3 regions of the Brumicola nitratireducens FR1064 genome follow, and region 3 is predicted to be linked to each of the others. Evidence: predicted binding sites of a transcription regulator. Region 3 holds the regulator's gene; each other region holds the start of a gene.
The links. The regulator FNR, encoded in region 3, switches genes on or off when oxygen is low (the NO sensors DNR and NnrR bind a similar motif). The targets are predictions, from matches to a motif close to TTGATCTAGATCAA.
Positions count from the first base shown of each region.

Region 1: GNIT_RS17910 (DUF3149 domain-containing protein) is a predicted target of FNR. The motif match lies at 2,739-2,752, and genes of this name have one in related genera.
Region 2: GNIT_RS15520 (universal stress protein) is a predicted target of FNR. The motif match lies at 1,604-1,617, and genes of this name have one in related genera.

Region 1 covers NC_016041.1:2,514,869-2,519,157, forward strand. The annotation lists gene aroC (chorismate synthase) at 1-882, opposite strand, end outside; gene prmB (50S ribosomal protein L3 N(5)-glutamine methyltransferase) at 901-1,830, opposite strand; gene smrB (endonuclease SmrB) at 1,930-2,502, shown strand; gene GNIT_RS17910 (DUF3149 domain-containing protein) at 2,508-2,636, opposite strand; gene GNIT_RS10845 (transglycosylase SLT domain-containing protein) at 2,808-3,449, opposite strand; gene gshA (glutamate--cysteine ligase) at 3,586-4,289, opposite strand, start outside.
Region 2 covers NC_016041.1:3,655,349-3,659,637, reverse strand. The annotation lists gene GNIT_RS15530 (MBL fold metallo-hydrolase RNA specificity domain-containing protein) at 1-1,036, shown strand, start outside; gene GNIT_RS15525 (c-type cytochrome) at 1,023-1,502, opposite strand; gene GNIT_RS15520 (universal stress protein) at 1,705-2,145, shown strand; gene GNIT_RS15515 (DUF211 domain-containing protein) at 2,170-2,427, shown strand; gene GNIT_RS15510 (hypothetical protein) at 2,548-3,033, shown strand; gene GNIT_RS15505 (cation-translocating P-type ATPase) at 3,034-4,289, shown strand, end outside.
Region 3 covers NC_016041.1:2,002,525-2,006,813, reverse strand. The annotation lists gene GNIT_RS08710 (heavy metal translocating P-type ATPase) at 1-1,186, shown strand, start outside; gene ccoS (cbb3-type cytochrome oxidase assembly protein CcoS) at 1,223-1,462, shown strand; gene GNIT_RS08700 (sulfite exporter TauE/SafE family protein) at 1,465-2,127, shown strand; gene fnr (fumarate/nitrate reduction transcriptional regulator Fnr) at 2,161-2,898, shown strand; gene uspE (universal stress protein UspE) at 3,075-3,983, shown strand; gene ttcA (tRNA 2-thiocytidine(32) synthetase TtcA) at 4,251-4,289, shown strand, end outside.

The DNA.
Region 1 (4,289 bases), 510 kb from region 3:
CGGTTTTAAAGCCATGTGTACTATAATTTCTTGTCCACTGGAAATGCCGCCTAATATGCCACCCGCATGGTTCGTATGAAAACCTTCAGGAGACATTTCATCGCGATGTTCCGTACCTTTTTGATTAACAACGTCAAAGCCATCGCCAATCTCAACGCCTTTGACAGCATTGATGCCCATCATGGCGTGTGCAATATCTGCATCAAGTCGGTCGAACACAGGTTCGCCTAATCCTACAGGCACGTTAGTTGCGCTCACACTAACCTGCGCTCCAATTGAGTTGCCTTCTTTCTTTAGGTCGCGCATGTAGGCATCTAGTGCCTCTAGCTTCGTGTCATCAGGACAGAAAAAGGGGTTCGTGTTAGTCACACTATGATCCACTTTATCTACCTTGATTGGACCTAGCTGACTTATGTAACCGCGTACTTCTATGCCGTACTGTTGTTTAAGGTATTTTTTAGCAATACCACCTGCAGCAACGCGCACAGCAGTTTCTCTAGCAGAAGAACGACCCCCACCACGATAGTCTCTAAAACCAAATTTTTGCTGATAAGTATAATCGGCATGACCGGGGCGAAAAGAATCTTTGATTTTAGAATAATCCTGGCTTCGCTGGTCTTTGTTGTTTATCAGTAAACCAATACTCGTGCCGGTCGATTTACCTTCAAATACACCACTCAGTATTTTAACTTCGTCATCTTCTCGGCGTGCAGTTGTATATTTTGAAGTACCGGGCTTACGGCGATCCAAATCACCCTGCAAGTCTTCTTCGGTGAGTTCTAGTCCCGGAGGGCATCCATCAACCACACCACCGATGGCAATACCATGACTTTCTCCAAAGGTTGTCACGGTAAATAATTTACCTATTGTGTTCCCAGACATGCTGTTCTTTCCTTACATTTAATTGATATTTGACCAATACTTCATCAGTGTTTCTTTTTGAACGGCAAAAATTCCGCTACCACCCTGAGATAACTCGCACCAGTCAACATCGAGGCCTGGAAAGCGAACAGCAACGTGCAATTCACTGTTGCCTACTTCAACAAACAACCATGCGCCGTCATTCATATAATCGGGAGCTTGCTGCAGCATGATTTCAACAAGGTCTAAACCATCTTCTCCGGCAGCCAAAGCGTGCTCAGGCTCATGATGGAACTCATCAGGAAGATCAGCCATATCATTTGCATCAACATAGGGTGGATTTGACACGATAAGATCGTATTGCAAACCTTCTAAGCCCTCGAATAAATCAGACGCTAAGGGAATGACCTGCTCTTCCAATTGGTATTCGTGAATATTCATTGAGGCAACATCAAGCGCATCGGTGTCGATATCTGCAGCATCAACCATAGCCTCAGGAAATTGAGTTGCTAGAGCGATTGCAATACAACCACCACCAGTGCACAAATCAAGTATCTTTGTCGGTTCAGTGTCTAAGTATGGCTTGAAATGTTGCAATATTAATTCAGCAAATGGAGAGCGTGGAATTAATACACGCTCATCAACGTAGAACGGCATACCGGCAAACCAAGCTTGATGGGTTATGTACGGCAATGGTTTTTGTAATTCAACGCGCTGCTGCAGCCAATCTGCCATCAACTGTTTTTCTGATTCTGTTACACGTGCCTGATATAGAGCCTGTTGACGAACTATAGGCATATCCAGGGGTAAATTTAATGCTTGAAAGACTAAGCTGGATGCTTCATCCCATTCATTATCGGTGCCATGACCGAAAAAAACGCCTGCTTGATAAAAAGCAGAAATAGAATAACGGATCCAGTCGAGTACAGTGACTAGTTCTGGCGGATGAGATGGTTGTTGTATATTCACGGGATCCTTAGATGAGAAAGTGATATTACTGACTCAATATCAAGCCAATCCTGATATAATACGCAAAAATTCAATCAAATTCGCTTGTTATCTGCCTTTATGAAGAAAAAAACTTCAAATTTAACCAACCTTGACAGCTCGGAAGAAGACATTTCCTTTGCAAGTCTTTTTGATGGTGTAAAACCCGTCAAACATGATCGTCATGAATTGTCTCGCAAAGATAGATTGCTTAAATTGAAGCAGCGTCAATATTCAAGCAATGCAACCGAAAAAAAAGCTAACGCAATGTTTGAGTTTTCGGATGGATTTGAAGCAAGTTTTTCAAACAACGGTCCATTAAAGTATGTTGCAGAAGGGGAACGCACCGATCGAGTCAAGCAGCTTAGAAATGGTGAAATTGCACCTGAACTGCTTTTAGACCTGCACGGAATGACGGCAGAAGCCGCAAAAAATGAAATTGCGGCATTATTATTTGTGGCGCATCGAAAACACTACCCTTGTGTTTGTATCATGCACGGTATTGGCACCGGCACACTAAAACGCAAAGTACCTAGTTGGCTAGTACAACACCCCTATGTGATTGGGTTTCACCAAGCCACCTTGGAATGGGGTGGGAATAGCGCAGTGCTTGTGCTGATAAAACAAAATGAAGAACACAAAAAATACGATTAAACCTGCTACTTGTGTTCATCTGGTGAACTATTGTGTATGAACATATACGCAAAATATGAGCTCATGATTATCATCACTAAAATGCCAAGAAGTGAACCCCAAACTACTGCGTCGCCGAATATCATAGAAAACATAAATAACCTCACAAGTTAATATTTATAGCAGTGTATTTATAGATATGAGTCTATAAACCAGTATTTATGAATGAATGATAGTCTAGGATTGGCAGAGTACATCTGATCGAGATCAATATTTGAACCTCGTTTTTAGCAGTCTGGCAGAATTGATTGCGTTAGATCAAGTTTTTACGTTATCAGTCGCATAAACCAGTTTTTATTTAGATCGGCTTCACAAGTTTTTAATTGCGCTGCATAGCGTAATGAGCGTGAGTTCACTTTTTGCGCTACTCCAACCAGCCATTTTTTTTTGCGGTAAGATTTACGTTTATAACCTCCCCACCCTTCGTGATAATTGAGGTACTGGGCATTTGCGTCCCACTTTGAAATTTTATTTATTTGATGTGTTTTGGTAATGAACCAACCCATAAAATCGATGGCATCGTCGAAGTCTTCTCTGCTGGCAAACATCCGCCCTGTTTCTCTTTTGTAGTCATCCCAAGTCATGGTTTTGGCTTGCGAATAACCATATGCTGAGCTAACTCTTCCCCAAGGTATGAGGCCGAATAGAATATAGTCACGAGGAGGTAGCGCGTCGTGGCGAAACGAGCTTTCTTGATACATCATTGCCATGGGAACGTGGATCGGAACTCCCCATTTTTCACGAACATCTGCTGCAGCGTGAAACCAGTCACGTTTTTCATAAAAAATGTCGCAAATATTTTCTTTTTCAGTGGGCGGCTGCGTCGCACAAGCACTCGAAAGTAGGACAAAAATAGCCACAAAAAACGATTTTAAGGATTTGATTTTAAAAAAAATGAACTTTCGCATGTTAGCCTACTCTTACTGGTACATGTGAATTAACCAGTTTTTCTGCTGGATCCCTATTAACCCGAACTTCTTTTCGAATGTTCGGGTTTTTTTTGTCTAAAAATAAGTCTGCTGGCGTCATTTATCTGTTAACACGCTATCTGGCAAAGTAATCCTGTATGAATACTGCAAACGATTTCGTATCTGCCTGCTCGACTTTAATGCGAGATTCAATAGACTCTTTGGCTTGCTGACGAAACATATCTTCAGTGATATGCAAATAATTCAAACCAGAAGCATGAGTCTTATATTCAAACGCCAATTCTAAACCTAATGTACTGTTGTCAATATCATGCTCTAATAATGTGCTTAACCATTTTGCAGAAGGTGTGTTATTCGGATCTTTGACTTTATCAAATTCTCTCTCAACTGCCTCTGAGTACTTTGCATTCGAATTTGCTTGATCAAGTATTTTGGCTACCTCTTTGAATTCAACAAACAGTTCGGTTGACCAATCCTGCAATGAAATAGCTTTGCCTTCATGCTTTAGCATTAACCCCGGTTTGCGCCCTTCGATGACGACAGCATCCAAATTATCGTCACTTTCATCATAAGCAGGTTGCGTGAACTTAGGCGACTCTTTAAGTAAACAATATAGCAAAAACACGTCTAAGAAATAAAACTGATTTTCATTTATGCCTAGCTGAGAAAATGGATTGACGTCTAATGCGCGAACCTCTATGTAACTCACACCTCGACTCTCTAACGCATCACTCGGCTTTTCAAGGGATTTTGCGACTTGTTTTGGGCGAATAGGTGAATACAGCTCGTTTTCAATCTGTAAAACATTACTATTCAGCT
Region 2 (4,289 bases), 1.7 Mb from region 3:
GCTGTTGCCTGAATACGATGATGAAGATGTAGTTGATACACTAGCGCTTTGTAAAGGGGTTGAATACGGCAAACAAGTAGAAGTATTGAATGGTTTGCGCGTTGAATTTCAGGATGCTGGGCACATCCTTGGCTCCGCCATTGTCTCACTTTTCATTGATGAAAATAATACATCTAAAAAGTTGGTTTTCTCTGGTGACTTAGGTAATAAAAACGCAGTGTTAATGAAAGATCCCAGCATAATCGAAGAGGCAGATGTGGTGCTCATGGAAGGCACTTACGGGGATCGCAATCATAGAGACATTGAGGACACGGTAGAGCAGCTCAAAACAATTCTAATAGACACCGAAGCGCGCGGTGGGAATATCCTGATCCCTGCTTTTGCGGTTGGTCGTACTCAGGAAATTTTGTTTTATCTGGGTACTTTACACAATGAAGGCCTGCTCAAAAATTGGCATGTTGCTCTTGATAGCCCGATGGCGATTGAGGTAACGCGCGTTTACGACAAATGGTTCCGTTCTTTAGACCAAGACGAAATTCAATTAGCGACGCCATTGGCGACCTCGATTTTAGAAGACTTTATTCCTAATCTATATTTATCAGTTTCGGTTGAAGAATCCATTGCTATTAATCGTTTAAAAAAAGGAGTAATTATCATTGCTGGTAGTGGAATGTGCACCGGTGGCAGAATTCGGCATCATTTTAAACAACGCATTTGGGATAGTCGAAATACGATTATTTTTTGTGGTTACCAAGCTAATGGAACGTTAGGGCGCTTGATAGTAGACGGTAAAAAACACATTAAAATGTTTAACGACGATTTTGCAGTAAAAGCGCAAATTGAAACCTTAGGTGGATTTTCAGCTCATGCCGGACAAGATCAACTATTGGATTGGTTGAAAGGCTTTAAAAATAAACCATCAGTGGTATTAGTCCATGGAGAGCCAATGGCACTAGATGCACTTTCTACTCGCATATGGCAAGACTTAAATATACGAGTGAAAGTACCTGCGCGCGGAGAGTCTATGGTGTTTTAGGCGCTGGTGAGTGTATTTCATAGACCGGATAAACAGTATAAGGCCAAGGCGTGACTTGATAATGAGGTTGAATGTAAGCAACTAAATCTATCAATTCAGTTACCGTGAGCACATCATTGTAGTTCAGCATAACAGAATCTTTATTTTCATCAGAGGTTGCCCACTGCGCTCCTCTCGATATTCTGTGAGAAGGATTAATAATGCTTGTCACCAATTCTGCGTAGGTTTTTACTATCGCTGAATTCGAACTCAGTGAAATTGGAGGTGAATGTTCGCGCTCTACGGCGTTATCCTCTAGTCCGGGGATGCTATGACAGGCAACACATTGATGCTTTAAAAATACTAGTTTACCTGCGTCAGGCTTACCCTCAGGTAAGCTAAAGCCCCTTGGGGAATTTACACCTTGGTCACACGCAAACAAGCTAAAAATACACGATAGACCCGTCAATATAGCGCGCTTACTCATTATTGTTTCCTTTTTCATCGAGTGCATCGTCTGAACAATTGCTGTTTTTAACGCTGCATTAACCACCCTAGAATAAAATAAACGATAAAAAGGTTTTTGACTTGATGTGGGTCAACTTTCTCTAATTTTACTTTGTTAATATGAAGTGACTTTTAAAAACGACAAGCCTGTTTGCGAACGCGTGGCTTCAAAGGAAGATATTATGAGCACTTACAAAAAGATTTTAGTGGCAATTGATATTAACGCAGATTATGAGACGGTTATAAAAAAGGCACTGATAGTTTGTCAATCTCCAGATGATCTTAGTTTGGCTTACATTCCGCTATCGTCTATGTATATTCAACCTTATCTTTATGGTGCTGACTATAGCGCTATCGACGACTCTGAGCGTTTGGCTAGAGCGCAAGCGAAACTAGATGAGATTGCTCAAAAATTTGGCATTAAAAAACAGAACACTCACCTAAAGGCTGGTGATGCGGCTGATGAAATAAAACAAATTGCAAATGATATCGATGCAGACTTGATCGTAATCGGAACACATGGCAGAAGCGGTATCAAATTGCTCCTTGGCTCGACTGCTAACGCAGTTTTGCACGGTGTTAAACAGGATGTATTGGCGGTTCGAGTGCATGATAATAATTAACTAGCATCGTTAAGGGGCCATTTTATGGCTAATGTTTGTCGATTGCGGCTTGACGTATTAAAGCCTCATAAACCCAATGCTTATGATTTTGCACTGGCGCTTTCACAATTAGACGCGACGTGGAAGGTTGTATTAGAAGTCTTAGAAATTGATCAAAGTACGGAGTCTATCTGCTTGGATGTGGTTGGTAAACACATCGATTTTGAAAAAATACAGGCAAAAATAAATGAGTTAGGAGCAAGCGTACATAGCATAGACGCTGTTGAAACCAACGGCGGTTAATCAATCTAATAATTTGGCGAAAATATGTTAAAGAGATTGATAAATCTCATAAGCTTAAGTCAATCTCAATCCATTATACGACGTTATTTTGTCGTTAATGGATTCGACGGAGCACTTACCATGTTCGGTTTAATTCTTGGGTTTATGTTGAGTGCAGACGTGCACGTTCCCAGTGTAATAAATGTCTGTTTAGGGGCTGCTATTGCTCTAGCCGTTTCGGGTGTCAGCAGCGCTTATGTGAGCGAAAGAGCGGAACGAAAGTTAATTCTTCGTCAATTAGAAGATGCAATGCTATCCGACTTGAGCGACTCTTCGCATGCACATGCCGCTACCTTTGTTCCCGTTGTAGTAGCCTTAGTCAATGGCTTAGCTCCTCTTGTGATCTCAGTATTGATCATGATCCCTCTTTGGCTAAATGAAGCAGGCTTTTTATGGGTGACAGCGCCGCTTTGGTCGAGCCTATGCATTGCCGGCTTGCTGCTATTTACACTCGGTGTCTTACTCAGTGGTATTTCCGGTATTCCTTGGTACTTCAGTGGTCTAAAAACGTTAGCGATAGGCTTCTCTACCGCACTGTTAATTTATCTATTTGTTGGGCCCAGCTAAATGGAAGGCTACGACAATCCAATAAACTGGCACACGCTAACAAGCGAGGAGGCACTCAAGCGTCTGAATTCAAAACCGGAGGGTTTAACACCATTGCAAGTTAAGCAGGCGTTGGCAAGCTATGGTAAAAACCAGCTGCCGGTGACTAAATTTAACGGTATCGTTAGGTTGTTTTTACGCCAGTTTACCGAAATCATGACGGTTATTTTATTAGCTGCCGTTGCGATTTCAGCAGCCTTAGGTGAATTTACAGACGCCTTAATCATCTTCACTATATTGATACTCAATGCAGTATTAAGTACCTATCAAGAACGCAAAGCGCAGCAGGCCCTTTTAGCTTTAAGACAATTAGCGACACCGCAAGTTAAGGTGAAACGCGATAATTCTGTTGTTGTTATTTCAACTCAAGCCTTAGTTCCTGGTGACATTGTTTTGTTAGAGCAGGGCAATATAGTGCCTGCAGATGTTCGTCTTCTAACGGTGCAAGGGTTACAAATTGATGAGTCTGCACTCACCGGCGAATCAATGGCTGCGACAAAACAAGCTGACGCATTGGATTCACCAACGTTAGCCCTTGGAGATAAAGGTAATCTTGCTTTTAAAAGCAGCGTAGTAACCTTGGGCAAAGCAAGTGGCGTGGTTTTTGCCACCGGTATTAATACAGAAATTGGCCGCATAGCGAATTTGTTAGACCAAGAAAAGCAGGCTAAAACGCCGCTCCAAGTTCGTCTCAGTTCTTTCAGTAAATATTTAGTATTGGCTATCTTATGCGTGTGCATGATTGTTTTACTTGCGGGTCTGCTGCAAGGACATCCTTTAATGACTATGATACTTACTGCGCTGAGCTTGGCGGTAGCGGCAGTACCAGAAGCTTTACCCGCCGTCATCACTATTTCTCTTGCGCTGGGTGCGAGTAAAATGCTCAAACAGCAGGCCTTAATAAAAAACCTGCCCGCTGTTGAAACATTGGGTGCAGTCACTTTTATCTGCACAGATAAAACCGGCACGCTGACTGAAAATAAAATGCTTGCGAAACATATTTTCGATGGAAGTGACGATATTACGAAGTTAAGCGATACGCATTATCTCCTTGCTGTGGGCATGGCGGTAAGTAATGACGTGGAGCTGCGCAATAAAAAGGCCACGGGTGAACCGACGGAAGTTGCTTTGTTTAACATGGCCGCATTATATGGCTTTGATAAAAAGCAGTTACTGGATAAATTTCCGCTAGTAAGTACGATCCCTTTTGACGGTAC
Region 3 (4,289 bases):
TTTACGGCTGCAGGAAACGGCATTAGCGAACAAGCCTAAAGTTGCCTTGATGGCTGACAAACTTAGCCGTCACTTCGGTGCGATTGTATTGGCATTTACAGCTATCACTTACACATTTTGGTACTTTCAAGATGGTCCAAATGCATTTTGGATCGCTATTTCTGTGCTCGTTGCTACGTGCCCCTGCGCTCTTGGTTTGGCTACGCCTTCTGCCTTGACGTGTGCAATGGCTAAGTTAAACAAAGGCGGCATATTGCTTAAACGAGCCGATGCACTCGAGCAACTTACTGAAATAACAGACATCGTGTTTGATAAAACGGGTACGCTAACCCGTGGAGAGTTTTCTATCGAAAGAGCTTGGTTTGCTGATGACCAGCAGCGAGATAAACTGCTCTCAATAGCCACAGCATTAGAAATAAGATCCGAACACCCTATTGCAAAAGCCTTTGCAAAACTCAACATAAATACTAAAGACGAGCAAATTGACGATTTTAGCTTAAGCATTGGTAATGGCATTGCAGGTAAGCTTAACGGGCATGTTTATAAACTAGGTTCAGCTAACTTTGTTAATTTAACTGGGTGCCCACCTTTAGCTAATGAGCTTGATAATGCCACAGTGATACTTACTAAAAATGACGCTGTTGTCGCCGCGTTCTGGTTAGTTGACCAAATAAAGAGTGACGTAGCAGCAGTACTGAAGAAATTAAAGCGCTATGACACAAGTATATTAAGTGGTGATAGCGAAAAAAATGTTAGCTTTGTAGCACACAAGTTAGGCATTAATAATAGCTATGCACAATGTACCCCGTCACAAAAGTTAACAACAATAAAGACCATGCAGCAGCAAGGTAAAAAAGTATTGATGCTTGGCGATGGTATTAATGACGCTCCTGTATTAGCGGCAGCGGATGTGTCTTTGGCCGTAGGTAATGCGTCAGACTTAGCGAAAAACGCAGCCGACGTTATTTTGCTTAACGCACGATTGGATTCTCTTTCTTTGGTGTTGGCTATGGCAGACAGAACCCGGCGTAAAATAAAACAGAATATGGTGTGGGCAATTGGGTATAACGTGCTAGTTTTACCACTAGCAATGGCTGGTTTTTTAACGCCTTGGATGGCTGCTCTTGGCATGTCTATTAGTTCCATCATTGTGGTAATTAACTCTACGCGGCTGCTTAAAGATTAAGATAAAACCCTATAGGTAACGGAGTCTATTGAAAGTATGAGTATTATTTATGTGTTGATACCCCTTGCTATCATCATTGTAGGTATCGCGATCGTTGTATTTTTTTGGGCTGTTCGGTCGAATCAATTTGAAGACCTCGATCGCCAAGGCTATAGCATTTTGTTTGATGACGACATCAATACCCAGGATAAAGAAGCTGATCAGAGTATCGTTACACTAAACAAAAGTAATGGCTCCGACAGCAACGAGTCGAAGCCAAGCACTGTCGATAAGTAATAATGGTCGACATTAACTACATAGGAGCTTTCTTAATTGGCATCGCCGGAGGTGTTCATTGCATCGGTATGTGCGGTGGTATTGCCAGTGCATTTTCATTTGCAATTCCTAAAGGGCAATCACAGCTTCCCTATATTTTTTCATACAACCTTGGTCGTATAGTCAGTTACACGATTGCAGGTGCAATTACTGGTTTTATAGGCAGCATTGCAACCGTTAATATTCAATCCGCATTCCCTTTTTTGCAAATTATTAGTATTGTATTTTTGGTTTTATTAGCGCTTTACATCAGCGATTGGTACAAGGGTTTATCTTACTTAGAAAAACTAGGTGGAAGTCTTTGGAGAAAAGTAGCCCCTCTATCCAAAAAACTTATTCCCTTCAAAAACCCATTGTACACTCTACTGTATGGCATGATATGGGGCTGGTTACCCTGTGGTTTGGTTTATTCGGTGCTGACTTGGTCTCTGGCCAGCGAGTCGGCAATGCAAGGTGCGCTTGTAATGTTTTCTTTTGGCGTAGGGACACTCCCTACGCTTTTTGCAGCGAGTTTAGGAGCAAGCTTTTTAGTCCCCATTTTTCAACATAAATTGACTAGGATTACGATCTCTTTGCTGTTGCTTCTATGTTCTTTGGCCTTGACCTTAAACCTAGTTATGAGCTAACTTAACGGCATAATTAACAAGGATGAATAAGTAATGGCAAAAGCCCCCGAACTTTCGATTCACTGTCAAAGTTGTACCTTTAGTCACTTGTGTTTGCCGGTTAGTTTGAACAAAAATGAATTGGAATCGTTAGACGACATTATTGAGCGCAAAAAACCTCTACACAAAAATGATAAATTAGTTCGCCATGGCGATGATTTCCATTCTTTGTACGCTGTACGCTCTGGTTCGTTTAAGTCATACGTTAGCGATAAAGATGGTGTTGAACAAATTATCGGCTTTCATTTCCCTGGCGATATTATTGGCTTTGATGCATTAAAAGACAATAAGCACGGCAGTTCTAGCCAGGCCCTAGAAACGGCTATGGTATGCGAGCTCCCCTACGATACCCTCGACGAGATGTCGGTGAAATTTCCAAAGTTAAGACAGCAAATAATGCGCTTCATGAGTGCGGAAATTAAACATGACCATGATTTAATGATGTTGCTCAGTAAGCGCAGCGCAGAAGAGCGGTTATTGCACTTCTTGAGCCATTTATCGCAGCGCTTTGAAGAAAGAGGCTTTTCTGCAAAACAGTTCAACCTATCCATGACCAGAAATGAAATAGGCAACTACCTTGGCTTAACGGTGGAAACTATCAGTAGATTATTAACCCGCTTTCAAAAAGAAGAATTAATAAAAGTTGATGGCAAATTAATATCCATTATTAATTTTGATGGAATTAGGCAGCGTTTACCCGATATGGAAATTAACTTTACTAACGTTTGTTAGTGCAAATAGTAAACATCTCATGTGCTCTGTTATTTTGGCTCTTTCTGCGCAGAACTTAATAGAGCTAAACTTTTAACTTTTTTCGGCAATTATTTGATCTGCGGCAATAGCTTAACTGGTGTATTGAACAAAAAGCATCCACACTACAAACTTATATATCAGTGTTGGAGAAAATCATGTTTACGTGTAAAAAAATACTCGCTGTTACCGACCCCACCCTCGAACAACAAACTCCGGTGTTGCGTGCGCTGAAATTTGCGCAAAGAACAGACGCTACAATAATCGTGTTTTCCTGTATTTATGATAAATCTTACGATATGACCGCAGTGCTTAACAGCGAAGCACGTGTCAATATGAAAGAGGCCATGGTTGAACAAGAAAGATTAAAGATAGAGGCTCAAATAAAACAACTCAACCTAACAGGTAAAGTTAAGATTGACATAGTTGTTGTGTGGCATAAAAAATTACATGAAGCGGTAATAAATACCTGCAGTGATTATGGTTGTGACCTTATTATAAAAGCGACTAAGAAGCATGGATTACTCTCTTCTAGTTTATTTACTGCTGCAGATTGGCACATTGCTCGAAACTCATCTGTTAACTTACTCTTAGTAAAGTCTCACGAATGGCCACAAAAACCAACTATACTGACTGCAATCGGTGTTTCGGCTAAAGATGATGAACATGTATTCTTGAGTGATAAAGTGGCTGAAACAGCATATGAGTTATCTCAGCTACTTGATGCGAATCTTCATTTTGCCAACTCATATGCTGGTGCACCGGTCCAAGTAACGGTCGAAGTACCTAGTTTTTCTCCCGAAATTTACAATAAAACGGTGCAAGAAAGACATACTACACAATTAAATACACTGGCTGAGAAATACAAGGTCAACGATACTAATATACATGTGCAGGAAGGATTACCCGAAGATATGATCCCAGCCATTTGCCAGCAATATAAAGCCGACCTCGTAGTTATTGGCTCAGTTGGAAGAAAAGGATTAACCGCCGCACTCCTAGGTAATACAGCGGAGCTTATTATTGACTCAGTTGATTGCGATACCTTGATTGTAAAAACAAATTAAATTCAGTTGATATTAGCAAGAGCCAAGCTTATGCCAGAAAATTAAGCTATTGCGACCTAGGCAGAAGCTTTCTCTACTCGCTTTCTCAACTAAATACTTAAAGCGTTTAACTTAACGCCTCTTTGTTAATTGCTTACCAAGCTCACAAGCATTAAAATGACACCCATCGAAAAACGCCATATTTTTTTGTATTCTATGGAAGCATACACAGACCAGCGTTTTTATTTTGAATGAATTGACCCAGCTTATGGGTTGTCGGAATGCATAATGAGTGAAGAAACAGGCTTTAACCAAAAGCTAAAATAC